Regions from separate parts of the Kitasatospora sp. NPDC059673 genome, predicted to be linked through region 1. Evidence: riboswitches for the same ligand, from Rfam matches in the RefSeq annotation. Region 1 holds a riboswitch; each other region holds the start of a gene.

What was found. Region 1 has a riboswitch for thiamine pyrophosphate ahead of ACFV18_RS23600 (purine-cytosine permease family protein). Riboswitches for the same ligand answer to the same signal wherever they lie in the genome.
Region 2: another riboswitch for thiamine pyrophosphate. It lies ahead of thiC (phosphomethylpyrimidine synthase ThiC); the one in region 1 lies ahead of ACFV18_RS23600 (purine-cytosine permease family protein).
Region 3: another riboswitch for thiamine pyrophosphate. It lies ahead of thiO (glycine oxidase ThiO); the one in region 1 lies ahead of ACFV18_RS23600 (purine-cytosine permease family protein).

Annotation. Positions count from the first base shown of each region.
Region 1 is NZ_JBHWEN010000021.1:52,543-56,729, reverse strand. It holds gene ACFV18_RS23620 (hypothetical protein) at 1-86, shown strand, start outside; gene ACFV18_RS23615 (NUDIX hydrolase) at 91-648, shown strand; tRNA gene ACFV18_RS23610 (tRNA-Ser) at 719-804, opposite strand; gene ACFV18_RS23605 (S1C family serine protease) at 866-2,569, opposite strand; TPP riboswitch at 2,810-2,961, shown strand; gene ACFV18_RS23600 (purine-cytosine permease family protein) at 2,952-4,187, shown strand, end outside.
Region 2 is NZ_JBHWEN010000004.1:144,277-148,463, forward strand. It holds gene thiC (phosphomethylpyrimidine synthase ThiC) at 1-1,167, opposite strand, end outside; TPP riboswitch at 1,163-1,296, opposite strand; gene ACFV18_RS07115 (hypothetical protein) at 1,444-1,644, shown strand; gene ACFV18_RS07120 (SPFH domain-containing protein) at 1,830-3,314, shown strand; gene ACFV18_RS07125 (hypothetical protein) at 3,464-3,664, opposite strand; gene tenA (thiaminase II) at 3,852-4,187, opposite strand, start outside.
Region 3 is NZ_JBHWEN010000006.1:17,139-21,325, forward strand. It holds gene ACFV18_RS09440 (NAD(P)/FAD-dependent oxidoreductase) at 1-922, opposite strand, end outside; TPP riboswitch at 979-1,091, shown strand; gene thiO (glycine oxidase ThiO) at 1,086-2,231, shown strand; gene thiS (sulfur carrier protein ThiS) at 2,228-2,437, shown strand; gene ACFV18_RS09455 (thiazole synthase) at 2,439-3,230, shown strand; gene pknB (Stk1 family PASTA domain-containing Ser/Thr kinase) at 3,426-4,187, shown strand, end outside.

The DNA.
Region 1 (4,187 bases):
GCAAGGGCAAGGACAGCGTGGCGCGCCGGCTCTCCACCAGACGGCTGGCCTGCGCGCTGGGACGAGTCGTCGATGTGAGGAGCTGACGCCATGACGGACACCGAGCACCCGGACGCCATCCGCCGCACCCGGGAGGTCCTCGCGTACCGCAACCGCTTCGTCGACGTCTACGACGACGAGGTCGCCTTCCCGAGCGGGGCCGCCGGGCACTACCTGAGGATCCGTCACCGCGACGAGGGCCACGGCGTGGTGATCATCCCCGTCCACCGCGACCGGATCGGACTGGTCCGCACCTACCGCTACCCGCTCGGCCGCCTCCAGTGGGGCCTGCCCCGCGGCTTCTCGCAGAGCGCCGACCCGCTGGTCACCGCGCGGGCCGAACTGCACGAAGAACTCGGCGTCCCCGACGCCGAGTTCGAGCTCCTCGGCACCATGACTCCCGACTCCGGCCTGCTCGCCAGCACCGTCGCCGTCGTCCGCGCCACCGTCCGCACCCCCACCGGAACCCCCCTGCTCCCCGACGAAGTCACCGAAACCCGCTGGCTCCCGCTCCCCGACCTCCGCCACTGGATCACCACCGGCCACCTCGACGACGGCATGACCCTCGCCGCCCTCACCCTCGCCCAGGCCCACGGCCGCCTCCCCTGACGGCCCCTCAGCCCCGGGTACGCCGAACGGCCCCCGACCGGAACTGCAGGTCGGGGGCCGTCCTCAGGCGCGGAGGGTGTGGGATTTGAACCCACGGTGGCGCGAGGCCACGACAGTTTTCAAGACTGTTCCCTTAGGCCGCTCGGGCAACCCTCCTCGGCGGAGGCCAGCCTAACGGGTCGGAGCGGGTTCGGTGCACTCCGTTGTGGAGGGGTGGTCAGTTGTCGCCCTTGCGTTCGCCGAGGGTGACGGTGGTCTTGGCGGCCTTGCCGTCGCGGGTGTACTCGACCTCGACCTTTTCGCCGGGCTTGTGGGTCCAGATCTCGGAGACCAGGGTCGGGCCGCTGTCGATGGCGACGCCGCCGAGCTTGGTGATGACGTCGCCGGCCTTGAGGCCGGCCTGGTCGGCGGGGCCGCCGGGGGTGACGGCGGGGGTGTCGCGGACGGGGGCGGTGGCGATCTGGGCGCCGTCGCCGCGGTAGTCGTCGTTGCGCAGGACGCCGAGGATCGCGTAGACGGGGGTGCCGTCCTTGATCAGGGTCTGGGCGACCCACTTGGCCTGGTTGATCGGGATGGCGAAGCCGAGGCCGATGGAGCCGGCCCGGCCGGAGCCGCCGGTGTTGGACTGGATCGCCGAGTTGATGCCGATGACCGAGCCGGAGCTGTCGAGCAGCGGGCCGCCGGAGTTGCCGGGGTTGATCGAGGCGTCGGTCTGCAGGGCGTTCATGTACGAGGAGTTGGCGCCGGTCTCGTCGCCGGAGGCGACCGGGCGGTCCTTGGCGGAGATGATGCCGGTGGTGACGGTGCCTTCGAGGCCGTAGGGCGCGCCGATGGCGATGGTGGCGTCACCGATGGCGACCTTGTCGGAGTCGCCGAGCGGCAGCGGGACGAGCTTGTCCTTGGGCGGGTTGTCGAGGCGGATCACCGCGACGTCGTAGCCCTCGGCGCGGCCGACCACGGACGCGGTGTAGGAGGACCCGTCGGAGAACTTGACGCTGAGCTTGCCGCCCTTGGCGGCGGGCGCGACCACGTGGTTGTTGGTCAGGATGTGGCCCTCGGTGTCGAAGACGAAGCCGGTGCCGGTGCCGGACTCGCTGGAGTTCGAGGCCTTGATGGTGACGGTGGAGGGCAGCGCCTTGGCGGCGATCCCGGCGACGGACTCGGGGGCCCGGTCCAGGGTCTGGTGGGCGTTGCCGACGCTGACGGTGGTGCTGTTGTGGCTGGTGCCGCTGCCGCCGTCCTTGCCCGAGACGGAGGCGCCGATCGCGCCACCGGCCAGGCCGGCCACCAGGGCGACCGCCGCGACCAGGGCGACCAGGCTGCCGCGCTTGCGCTTGCCGGAGTCGCCGCCCGGAGCGGGCTGCGGGCCGCCCCACGGCGCACCCGGTTCGCCCGGTCCGCCGAAGCCGCCCGCACCGCCGGACGGGTGCCCCCAGCCGCCCACCGGGTGACCGGCGCCGAACGGGTGCTGGCCCTCGCCGGGAACGCCGGGAACGCCGGGAACACCCGGGGCGCCCGGCGTGCCCGGGACCCCGCCCGGCACGTCCTGGGCGAGCGGCGCCACATCCTGGGCGAGCGGCGGCACGGCCGGGGCGACGGCGGTCGGCGTGTAGGGGCTGGGCCCGCTGACGCTGCCGTACGGGTTCTGGAACGGCGGCGGCGCGTCCACCGGAGCCGGAGCCGGAGCGGGGATGGGGGCGGCGGACGGGGCCGCCGGCCCGGCGGGGACCTTCGCGAGCTGCATGGTGCCGTCGGACACCGGCGCGGCGGGCGCGGCCGGGGCCGCCGGCAGCACCGGCGGCGGGGCGTCGAGGTAGGCGGGCGCGGGCGCGGGCGTCCCGGAAGTGGAAGCCGCCTCGGTGCCGGTGGCCTCGGGGGCCTTCTCCGGCGGGGTGGTACCACTCGCGTGCTCGGTGCTCACGGACGACCTCCATCGCTGACAGAACCTTGGGCGTGGTCCGTCGCGCGGGCGGCGCGGCCACAGCCTCGGGGCACAGTTTTTCCTATGCCGGATTCGGACACCGTAAGCGGGCCCCTGAAGAAATCATGAGAAGCCTTAGGCCTCGCTGACATGCACATCAGTGGTCCCGCGATGCGGACGCCGTTCCCCCCGGCCTTGGCGTTCCCTCACCTGGAGGCTAGCCTGTCGCTCCTGTAAACCGAAGTACGTCGCGGGAGCTTGGACCAGCCAGGCTGAGAGTGCGCCGGATCGACCGTAGGGCATGGCGGTGACGCCGCCCCGGTCGAGGGGGCGCTGACCGCCGGAACCTGTCCGGGTAATGCCGGCGTAGGGAGTATCGGCCATGACGGCTGTTCCGTCTGCCCCAATTTCCGATCTTGAGACGGCCGTGCGGGCCGAGGCCCCGCTGACCCTCGACACGGCGCCGCCGCGCACGCTGGATTTCCGGGCGCTGTTCGCGTTGTGGGCGAACCTCGGGGTGAGCCTGATCGGGTTCACCAGCGCCGCGACGGTGCTGGGCAAGCAGGGCCACGAGCTGGGCTTCGCCGCCGCCGTGACGGCGGTCGTGGCGGGTACCGCGATCGGCACCGCGATGCTGGCGGTGGCGGCGCTGGTGGGCGCCCGCACGGGCGCGCCGGCCATGGCGGTGCTGCGCGGCCTGTTCGGCACCCGGCTGTCGTACGTGCCGACGGTGCTGAACATCCTGCAGTGCGTCGGCTGGGGCGTGTACGAGCTGACGGTGATCGCCTGGGGCGCCCAGACGGTGGCCGGCACCGAGGGCTGGCGCTGGCTGTTCGTGCTGCTGGCGGGCGTGCTGACGACGGTGCTGACGATCTGGCCGCTGGGCGCGATCGCGGTGCTGCGCAAGTACGTGGCCGTCGCGGTCGGTGTGGCGATGGTGTACTTCACGGTGCAGTTCGCCCGGCAGGGCTTCCCGGACCCGGGCGCGGGCAACTGGGACGGCTTCCTGTCGGCGACGGACGCGGTGATCGCGGTGTCGATCTCGTTCGTCCCGCTGGCCGCCGACTACACCCGGCACGCGCGCAGTTCGGCGAAGGCGTTCTGGGGGACGTTCTCCGGCTACACGGTGGCCCAGGTGTGGTGCTACGTGCTGGGCGTGGTGGCGCTGCTGCAGTCCGGCGGCGACCCGGACAGGATCCTCGGCTCGTTCACCGGCGTGGCGGCGGGCTGGGCGTTCCTGCTGGTGCTGGTGCTGCGCGAGTCGGACCAGTCGTTCGCGAACGTGTACTCGACGGCGATGTCGATCCACAACCTGTGGCCGAAGGTGGACCGGCGGGTGCTGACCGGCGGCATCGGCGTGCTGGTGACGGTGCTGGCGCTGCGGATCAAGGAGTTCACCGACTCGTACTACGCGTTCCTCGGCCTGATCGGGTCGGTGTTCGTGCCGCTGTTCGCGGTGCTCGCGGTGGACTACTTCCTGGGCGCGGGCCGGCGCGGCTGGAACCTGAGCCAGGACGCCCCGGCGCGCTGGGTGATGCTGGCGCCGTGGGCGCTGGGCTTCGCGGTGTACCAGTTCCTGGCGCCGACGGCGGTGGCCGGCTGGTGGACGGACCTGTGG
Region 2 (4,187 bases), on a different contig from region 1:
CTGGACGTCCTTGGCGCGGGCGATCCGTCCGAGCTCGCCGAGGGTGGTGAGTTCGGCGAACTGCGCCTCGTCGTTGGCGTCGGCGATGGAGCCGGGTCGCAGGCCGTCGCCGAGCGAGAAGGTGACGTCGTAGGCGCGCAGCAGGTCGCAGAGTTCCTCGAAGTGGGTGTAGAGGAAGTTCTCCTGGTGGTGGGCCAGGCACCAGGCGGCCATGATGGAGCCGCCGCGCGAGACGATGCCGGTCTTGCGGCGGGCGGTGAGCGGCACGTAGCGCAGCAGGACGCCGGCGTGCACGGTCATGTAGTCGACGCCCTGCTCGCACTGTTCGAGGACGGTGTCGCGGTAGACCTCCCAACTGAGTTCCTCGGCGCGGCCGTCGACCTTCTCCAGGGCCTGGTAGAGCGGGACGGTGCCGATCGGGACGGGGGAGTTGCGCAGGATCCACTCGCGGGTGGTGTGGATGTTGCGTCCGGTGGAGAGGTCCATGACGGTGTCGGCGCCCCAGCGGGTGGCCCAGGTCATCTTCTCCACCTCTTCCTCGATGGAGGAGGTGACGGCGGAGTTGCCGATGTTGGCGTTGATCTTCACCAGGAAGTCGGTGCCGATGATGGCCGGTTCGCTCTCGGGGTGGTTCACGTTGACCGGGATGACGGCCCGTCCGCGCGCCACCTGCTCGCGCACGAACTCCGGCTCCAGGCCTTCCCGGAGCGCCACGAACTCCATCTCGGGGGTGATCAACCCGCGCTTGGCGTAGGCGAGTTGGGTGACGGCGCCGCCGTCCCTGGCGCGCAGTGGGCGGCGTGGGCGGCCGGGGAAGACGGCGTCCAGGTTGCGCAGGTCGCCGCCGCGCGGCGCGGTGTGCTTGATGCCGTCGTCCTCGGGGCGGACCTCGCGGCCCTGGTACTCCTCGACGTCGCCGCGCTGGCGGATCCAGGCGTCACGCAGGGCGGGCAGTCCGCGCCGGACGTCGGTGGGCCGGTCCGGGTCGGTGTACGGGCCGGAGGTGTCGTACAGCGGGACGGTGCGGCCGTCGGTGAGGTGGACCTCGCGGTAGGGGACCCGCAGGTCGGGGCGGCTGCCCTGGCGGTAGGCCTTGCGCCAGGCCGGGGTGGGGTACCCGGTGGCGGCCGACTCGCGGGCAGACGGGTACTCGGAAAAAGCGGTCATCGGACCTTCAACTCCCTACGCCGGCATTACCCGGTCAGGTTCCTGCGGTCGGCGCAGCAGGTGGTCCGCGGGTCCGCGTACCGTCAGCGCCCTCTCAGCCCGGTGCTCCGAGCTCCCGTTCCGCGCAGGCGTCGTCCGCCTGCGTTCGGTTCCTCACCGTAGGGCACGCGGCGGCGCCGGTCCAGGGCGCGCTCCCGGGGCGGGGCCGCCCCGGCAGGCAACTCCCGCGTGGGCCCGAGCTGTTCACGCCCCTGGCGAGGTGGGAGAATCGTCCGGGTGATCGGACTGACGGGGCGGGTGACGGGGCGGATCGGCGCGGGCCTGGTCGGCGAGGTGATGGTGCACGTCCCGGAACGGCTGGGCACCGAGGCGTTCCTGGCCTACCGCGCCACCCCCGGCGAGCCGCTGGCGCCGGGCACCATGGTAGTCGTGGTCGAATACCAGCCACCGCGCACGGTGTACGTCGAACCCTTTTGATTGCACGTCAGGGAGCCTCCGGCAAACCTGCCGCAACAGTTTTGAGACAGTGAGAGTTCCCACCGTCCAGACCCTTCCCCCGTGATCCGGAACGGCGGAGAATGCGGCTGCCACCGGGTCCGCGCCAGTTCTGCACAACCCAAGCGCAGCACGGGACCGGTGCGCCCTGAAGGGGGAGATTGCCGATGTTGGTCGGCATCGTTGGAGGCGCCGTCGCCGGCGTCGTTCTGTTGGTCGTACTTTTCAAACTGATGTGGCGCGTGGCGGAACCCAATGAGGCGCTGGTGATCTCGGGTTCCAAGCACGGCGAGGGTCTGGGCTTCCGCGTGGTGACCGGACGGGGCACCTTCGTGGTGCCGGGCGTCCAGGCGGTGCGCCGGCTCTCGCTGGACCTGAACGAGGCCGCGCTGGACGTGGAGTGTGTGACGTCGCAGGGAATTCCCGTGCACGTCAAGGGGGTTGTGATCTTCAAGGTGGGCGACGACCCGGCGTCGATCGCCAACGCCGCCCGGCGTTTCCTGGACCAGCAGAAGATGATGGGCCAGCGGGTGCACAACGTGTTCGCCGGCCACCTGCGGTCCATCGTCGGCGGGCTGACGGTCGAGGACATGATCCGCGACCGCGAGCGGCTCACCGGTGAGACCCGCTCCGCCTCGGGCATCGAGATGGAGAAACTCGGTCTGATCATCGACTCGCTGCAGATCCAGGAGATCCTGGACCCGACCGGCTACATCACCAACCTGGCCGCGCCGCACGCCGCGGCCGTCCAGCGCGACGCCCGCATCGCCGCCGCCGAGGCGGACCGGCAGGCCACCGAGGCCGAGCAGGAGGCGTTCGCCCGCAAGGCCGAGGCAACCCGCAACTCCGGTATCCAGCAAGCCGGTTACCAGGCCGAGATGGACACCGCCGCGGCCCGCGCGCTGCAGGCCGGACCGCTCGCGCAGGCCGCCGCCCGGCAGGAGGTCGTGGTCCAGGAGACCAAGGTCGCCGAGCTGGAGGCGCACCGCAAGGAGCAGCAGCTCCAGGCGGACGTCCGCAAGCCGGCCGACGCCCGCGCGTACGAGACCCGCACCAAGGCCGAGGCCGACCGCGATGCCCGGATCTCCGCCGCCGAGGCGCTGTCCCGGGAGACCGAGCTGAAGACCGCCGCCGAGGCGAACCGGGTCAAGGTCGCCGCCGCGGCCGAGGCCGAGGCCACCCGGGCCCGCGGTCTGGCCGCGGCCGAGGCCACCCGGGCCACCGGTGAGGCGCAGGCCGCCGCCGAGGCCGCCAAGGGTCTGGCCGAGGCGGAGGCGGCCCGGGCGAAGGGTCTCGCCGAGGCCGAGGCCACCCGGGCGCAGGGCCTGGCCGAGGCCGAGGGCATCAAGGCCCGCGCCGCGGCGCTGGCCGAGAACCAGGAGGCGGTGGTCGCCCAGCAGCTCGCCGAGAACTGGCCGGCGATCGTCCGGGCCGGCGCGGACGCGTTCGGCAACGTCGAGCACATGGTGCTGCTGAACGGCGCCGAGGGCATGTCCGAGATGTTCGCCAAGGCGCTCACCATGGGCGGGACCGGCCTCGGCCTGGCCCGCCAGCTGCTCACCGCGATGTCCCCGGCCGCCGAACCCGCGGAGGCCGCCAAGGCCGCCGCCGCCCCGGCCCAGGTCATCCCGATCGAGTCCGACGCCAAGTAACCCACGGCAGTGATCAAAAATCCGCCCGGGTGAGGGAATCCCCTCCCCGGGCGGACCCATGACCCCACTCCTCGCCGCGCGGACACCGCGAGCCGCCGCCCGGCATCCGCGAGCCGCCGCCCCGCACCCGGGCAACTGCCCGGCGGGGACTAACTCTTGGCAGCCTTCTTGATCAGGATCACCACGGCGGCGGCGATGCCGACCAGCACCAGGGCGTTGACCGCGAAGCCGATGATTCCCAGCACCGTGCCCACGATGGTCCAGAAGACCTTCCAGGCGATGACCAGCAGAATGATCGGGACGACGATGTTGCGCACCCACGAGGGCAGCGACTTCCAGAGCTCGGCCATGTCCGTACCTTCTCCCCTCGGGCTCGGTGCCGGTGGTTCCGGCTGCGTTCCCGCTCCCTCGATCTCGACACTTCGATCGTAGGACGCCCGGAAGGCCGAAACGAGGCTTCCCGGCCCGGAGAGAACCCGGAGATCGGCCCCTGACGCGGGCCCCGGGAGAACCCTCAGGGCCCGGCCGGGCCCGGGGTCAGACCGGCCAGCTCTCGCCCTGCCAGGCGGCGTCCCAGAACATCCACTCGTACCGCGAGGTGGTGGTGAAGTGCTCGACCACGCGCCGCCGTTCGGCCCCGGAGAGCTCCTCGCCGATCCGGTCGGTGAGGTCCAGGACGCGGCGCACCACGGCCTGGAACTCCTCCCCGCCGTAGGCGGCTATCCACTTGGCGTACAGCGGGTCGGGGGAGGAGCGGCGCAGCAGTTCCTCGCCGACCCGGGCGTAGATCCAGTAGCAGGGCAGCACCGCGCCGAGCGCCTCCGCGAAGGAGCCGCCGTAGACGGTGGCGAGCAGGTAGCTGGTGTAGGCGCG
Region 3 (4,187 bases), on a different contig from region 1:
CCAGGGCGCCGAGCACGGAGGCGGCGACGGCGCTGCCGGAGTGCAGGGCGTGGTCCCAGTGCTGGACGGCCAGCCGGGTGCCGAACCGGGCGGACGGGTAGGAGACGCAGTCGCCGACCGCCCAGACGCCGGGCAGCGCGGTGCGCAGCCGGTCGTCCACCGGAATGGTGCCGTCGGGGTCGAGGGCGAGCGGGCTGTCGGCGAGCCAGCCGGTGGCGGGCCGGGCGCCGATGCCGACCACCACCTCGTCGGCGGGCAGGTGGGTGCCGTCGGCGAGCAGCACCCCGCCGTCGGCGGCGCCGGCGACGCCGACCCCGCAGCGCAGCTCGACGCCGGCGGCGGCGTACCACTCGGCCATCAGCGCGCCGATCTCGCCGGGCAGCGCCCCGGCCAGCGGGGTGGCGGCGGCCTCGACGACGGTGACCTGGCAGCCCAGGGCGCGGGCGACGGTGGCGGTCTCGGCACCGATCCAGCCGGCGCCGACCAGCACGATCCGCCGGCCGGGGGTGAGTGCGGCGCGCAGCGCGTGCGCGTCGTCGACGGTGCGCAGGGTGCGGGCGCCGGGCAGGCCGGGCAGCGTGCGCGGGTCGGCGCCGGTGGCGATCACCAGGGCGCCGTAAGGGAGTTCGCCGCGGTCGGTGTGCAGCACGCCGGCGTTCAGGCCGGTGGCGCGGTGGCCGGTGAGCAGTTCGACGCCGAGTTCGGTCCAGTCGATCTCGAAAGCGGTGGCGTCGGCCTTGCCGAGCAGCACGTCCTTGGACAGCGGCGGTCGGTCGTACGGGAGGTGGAGTTCCTCGCCGACCAGGGTGATCGCGCCCTGCCAGCCTCCCTGGCGCAGGTTCAGGGCGGCCTGTGCGCCCGCCATGCCCGCCCCGACCACGACGACCCGGTCCGTTGCCCTCAGCTCAGCCACGGCGTCCACCCTAACCGCCCGTACGCCCCTGCGGGCGGGGGTGGGCCCGGCGTTAAAGTGGAGGGACTGACTATCACGGGAGCCCGGCGCACCGGGCTGAGAGGCGGGCTGTGGCGGCCCGCGACCGTCCGAACCTGATCCGGGTCATGCCGGCGAAGGGAGAAGAAGCGCTGTGGCACATTCCGACGTGCTGGTGATCGGCGGCGGCATCATCGGCCTCGGCGTCGCCTGGCGTACCGCGCAGCGCGGGCTGAGCGTCGCGGTGGTGGACCCGTCGCCGGGCGGCGGGGCGGCCCAGGTCGCCGCGGGCATGCTCGCACCGGTCACCGAACTCCAGTACGGCGAGGAGCCGTTGCTGCGCCTGGGCATGGCGTCCAACGAGCGCTACGGCGCGTTCGCCGCCGAGCTGACCGAGCTGACCGGCCTGGACACCGGCTACCGCCGCACCGGCACGCTGGCCGTCGCACTGGACTCCGACGACCGCGAGGAGCTGCGCGAACTGCACGCCTTCCACGGCCGGTTGGGCCTGGAGTCGCAGTGGCTGACCGGCCGGGAGTGCCGCCGACTGGAGCCGATGCTCGCGCCGGGCATCCGCGGCGGCCTGCACGTCGCCGAGGATCACCAGGTGGACGGCCGCCGCCTCGCCGCCGCGCTGGTCGCGGCCTGCAAGCTGCTCGGCGTCGCCTTCCATCGCACCCAGGCCGCCGAGCTGGTGACGGATGGCGAACGAGCACTCGGCGTGCGCCTGTTGACCGGCGAGCAGCTGACGGCCGGTCGGACGGTGCTGGCGGCCGGCTCCCGCAGCCACCTGCTGCCGGGCCTGCCGGACGGAGTGCTGCCCGCGATCCGCCCGGTGAAGGGGCAGGTGCTGCGGCTGCGCGTCCCGAAGCTGTACGCGCCGTTCCTGTCCCGCAATGTGCGCGCCGTGGTACGCGGGCAGCACCTGTACCTGGTACCGCGCGCCGACGGCGAGTTGGTGATCGGCGCGACCACCGAGGAGATGGGCCACGACACCACCGTCACCGCGGGCGGCGTGTACGAGCTGCTCCGGGACGCGCACGAACTCGTACCCGGCATCACCGAGTTGCCGCTGGTGGAGACGGGCGCGGGCCTGCGGCCGGGCTCCCCCGACAACGCGCCGCTGCTCGGCCCGACCGCGCTGCCCGGCCTGGCCGCCGCCACCGGGCACTACCGCAACGGCGTGCTGCTCACCCCCGTCACCGCCGACCTGCTCGCCGACTACCTGGCCACCGGCGAACTCGACCCGCTGGCCGCCGACTTCACCCCCGACCGCTTCCGCACCGAGGTGCCCGCATGAACACCGTCGCCCTGACCGTCAACGGCGAACCCCGCACGCTGCCCGCCGCCACCACCCTGGACGTGCTGGTCGCCGAGGTGTCCGCCGCCAACACCGGCGTCGCCGCCGCCGTCAACGAGGCCGTGGTACCGCGCAGTTCGTGGCCCGCAACGGCGCTCGGCGAGGGCGACCGGGTGGAGATCCTCACCGCCGTACAGGGAGGCTGAGATGGCCGACGACCTGCTGACCATCGGCGACACCACCTTCACCTCCCGCCTGATCATGGGCACCGGCGGCGCACCCAGCCTGGAGGTGCTGGAGCAGGCGCTGCGGGTCTCCGGCACCGAACTGACCACGGTGGCGATGCGCCGGGTCAACACCGCCACCCAGGGCTCGGTGCTGGAGGTGCTGGCCCGCAACGGGATCCGGATCCTCCCGAACACGGCCGGCTGCTACACCGCCGGCGAGGCCGTGCTCACCGCCCGCCTGGCCCGCGAGGCGCTCGGCACCGACTGGGTGAAGCTGGAGGTGATCGCCGACGAGCGCACCCTGCTGCCCGACCCGATCGAACTCCTGGACGCCGCCGAGACCTTGGTGGACGACGGCTTCACCGTGCTGCCGTACACCAACGACGACCCGGTGCTGGCCCGCAAGCTGGAGGACGTCGGCTGCGCGGCGATCATGCCGCTCGGCTCGCCGATCGGCTCCGGCCTGGGCATCCGCAACCCGCACAACTTCCAGCTGATCGTGGAGTCCGCGAACGTCCCGGTGGTCCTCGACGCGGGCGCCGGCACCGCCAGCGACGTCGCCCTGGCGATGGAACTCGGCTGCTCCGCCGTGATGCTGGCCTCCGCCGTGACCCGCGCCCAGGATCCCGTGCTGATGGCCGACGCGATGCGCCGCGCCGTCGAGGCCGGCCGCCTCGCCCACCGGGCCGGCCGGATCCCGCGCCGCTACTACGCCGAGGCCTCCTCCCCCACCACGGGCCTGGCCGACACCCGCGAGCGCCCGGCGTTCTGACGACGGGTTCCCCGCCGTGTCCCGGTTCGGAAACGGTCCGCCCCACGACCGCTCCCGCACCCGGGCACGGACTGCAACTGGCGCTGCGGCTCGCGTTGCTGATGCTCTTCCCGCCGCGCATCCCCTGGTGACCGGCCCGACACCGGGCCCCTGCCCGTCGGTGGCCGGTGTGGCCCCTAGACTCCTCGGGTGGACATGACCATAGGCGACCCCCTGCTCGGCGTGCTGCTCGACGGGCGCTACCGGGTCGAGCAGCGGATCGCCGTCGGCGGCATGTCGACCGTCTACCGCGGCACCGACACCCGGCTCGACCGTGCCGTCGCGCTGAAGGTGATGCACCCTTCGCTGGCGGGCGACGCCGACTTCACGGCGCGTTTCATCCGCGAGGCGAAGGCGGTGGCCCGGCTCGCGCACCCCAACGTGGTCAACGTGCTGGACCAGGGCGCGGATCCGCGCGCGGTGTTCATGGCGATGGAGTATGTCCCCGGCCGCACCCTGCGCGACCTGCTGCGCGATCGCGGCGCGCTCTCGGCGCGGGCCGCGCTGGACATCCTGGAGCCGGTGCTGGCGGCGCTCGGCGCGGCGCACCGGGCGGGTCTGGTGCACCGGGACGTGAAGCCGGAGAACGTGCTGATCACCGACAACGGCATGGTGAAGGTCGCGGACTTCGGCCTGGTCCGGATCATGGGCGCCGCCGACTCCGGCGCCACCGCCGCCACCGAGGCGGGCCAACTGCTCGGCACCGTCTCGTACCTGGCCCCGGAGCAGATCCGCCAGGACGCGGCCACCGACCAGCGGGTGGACGTCTACGCGGCAGGCATCCTGCTGTACGAGATGCTGACCGGCAGCAAGCCGCACACCGGCGAGAACGCCGCCCAGGTGATGTACCGCCACCTGCACGAGGACGTCCCCGCGCCGTCCCGCACCGCCCCCGCCGTCGGCCCGGAGCTGGACGCG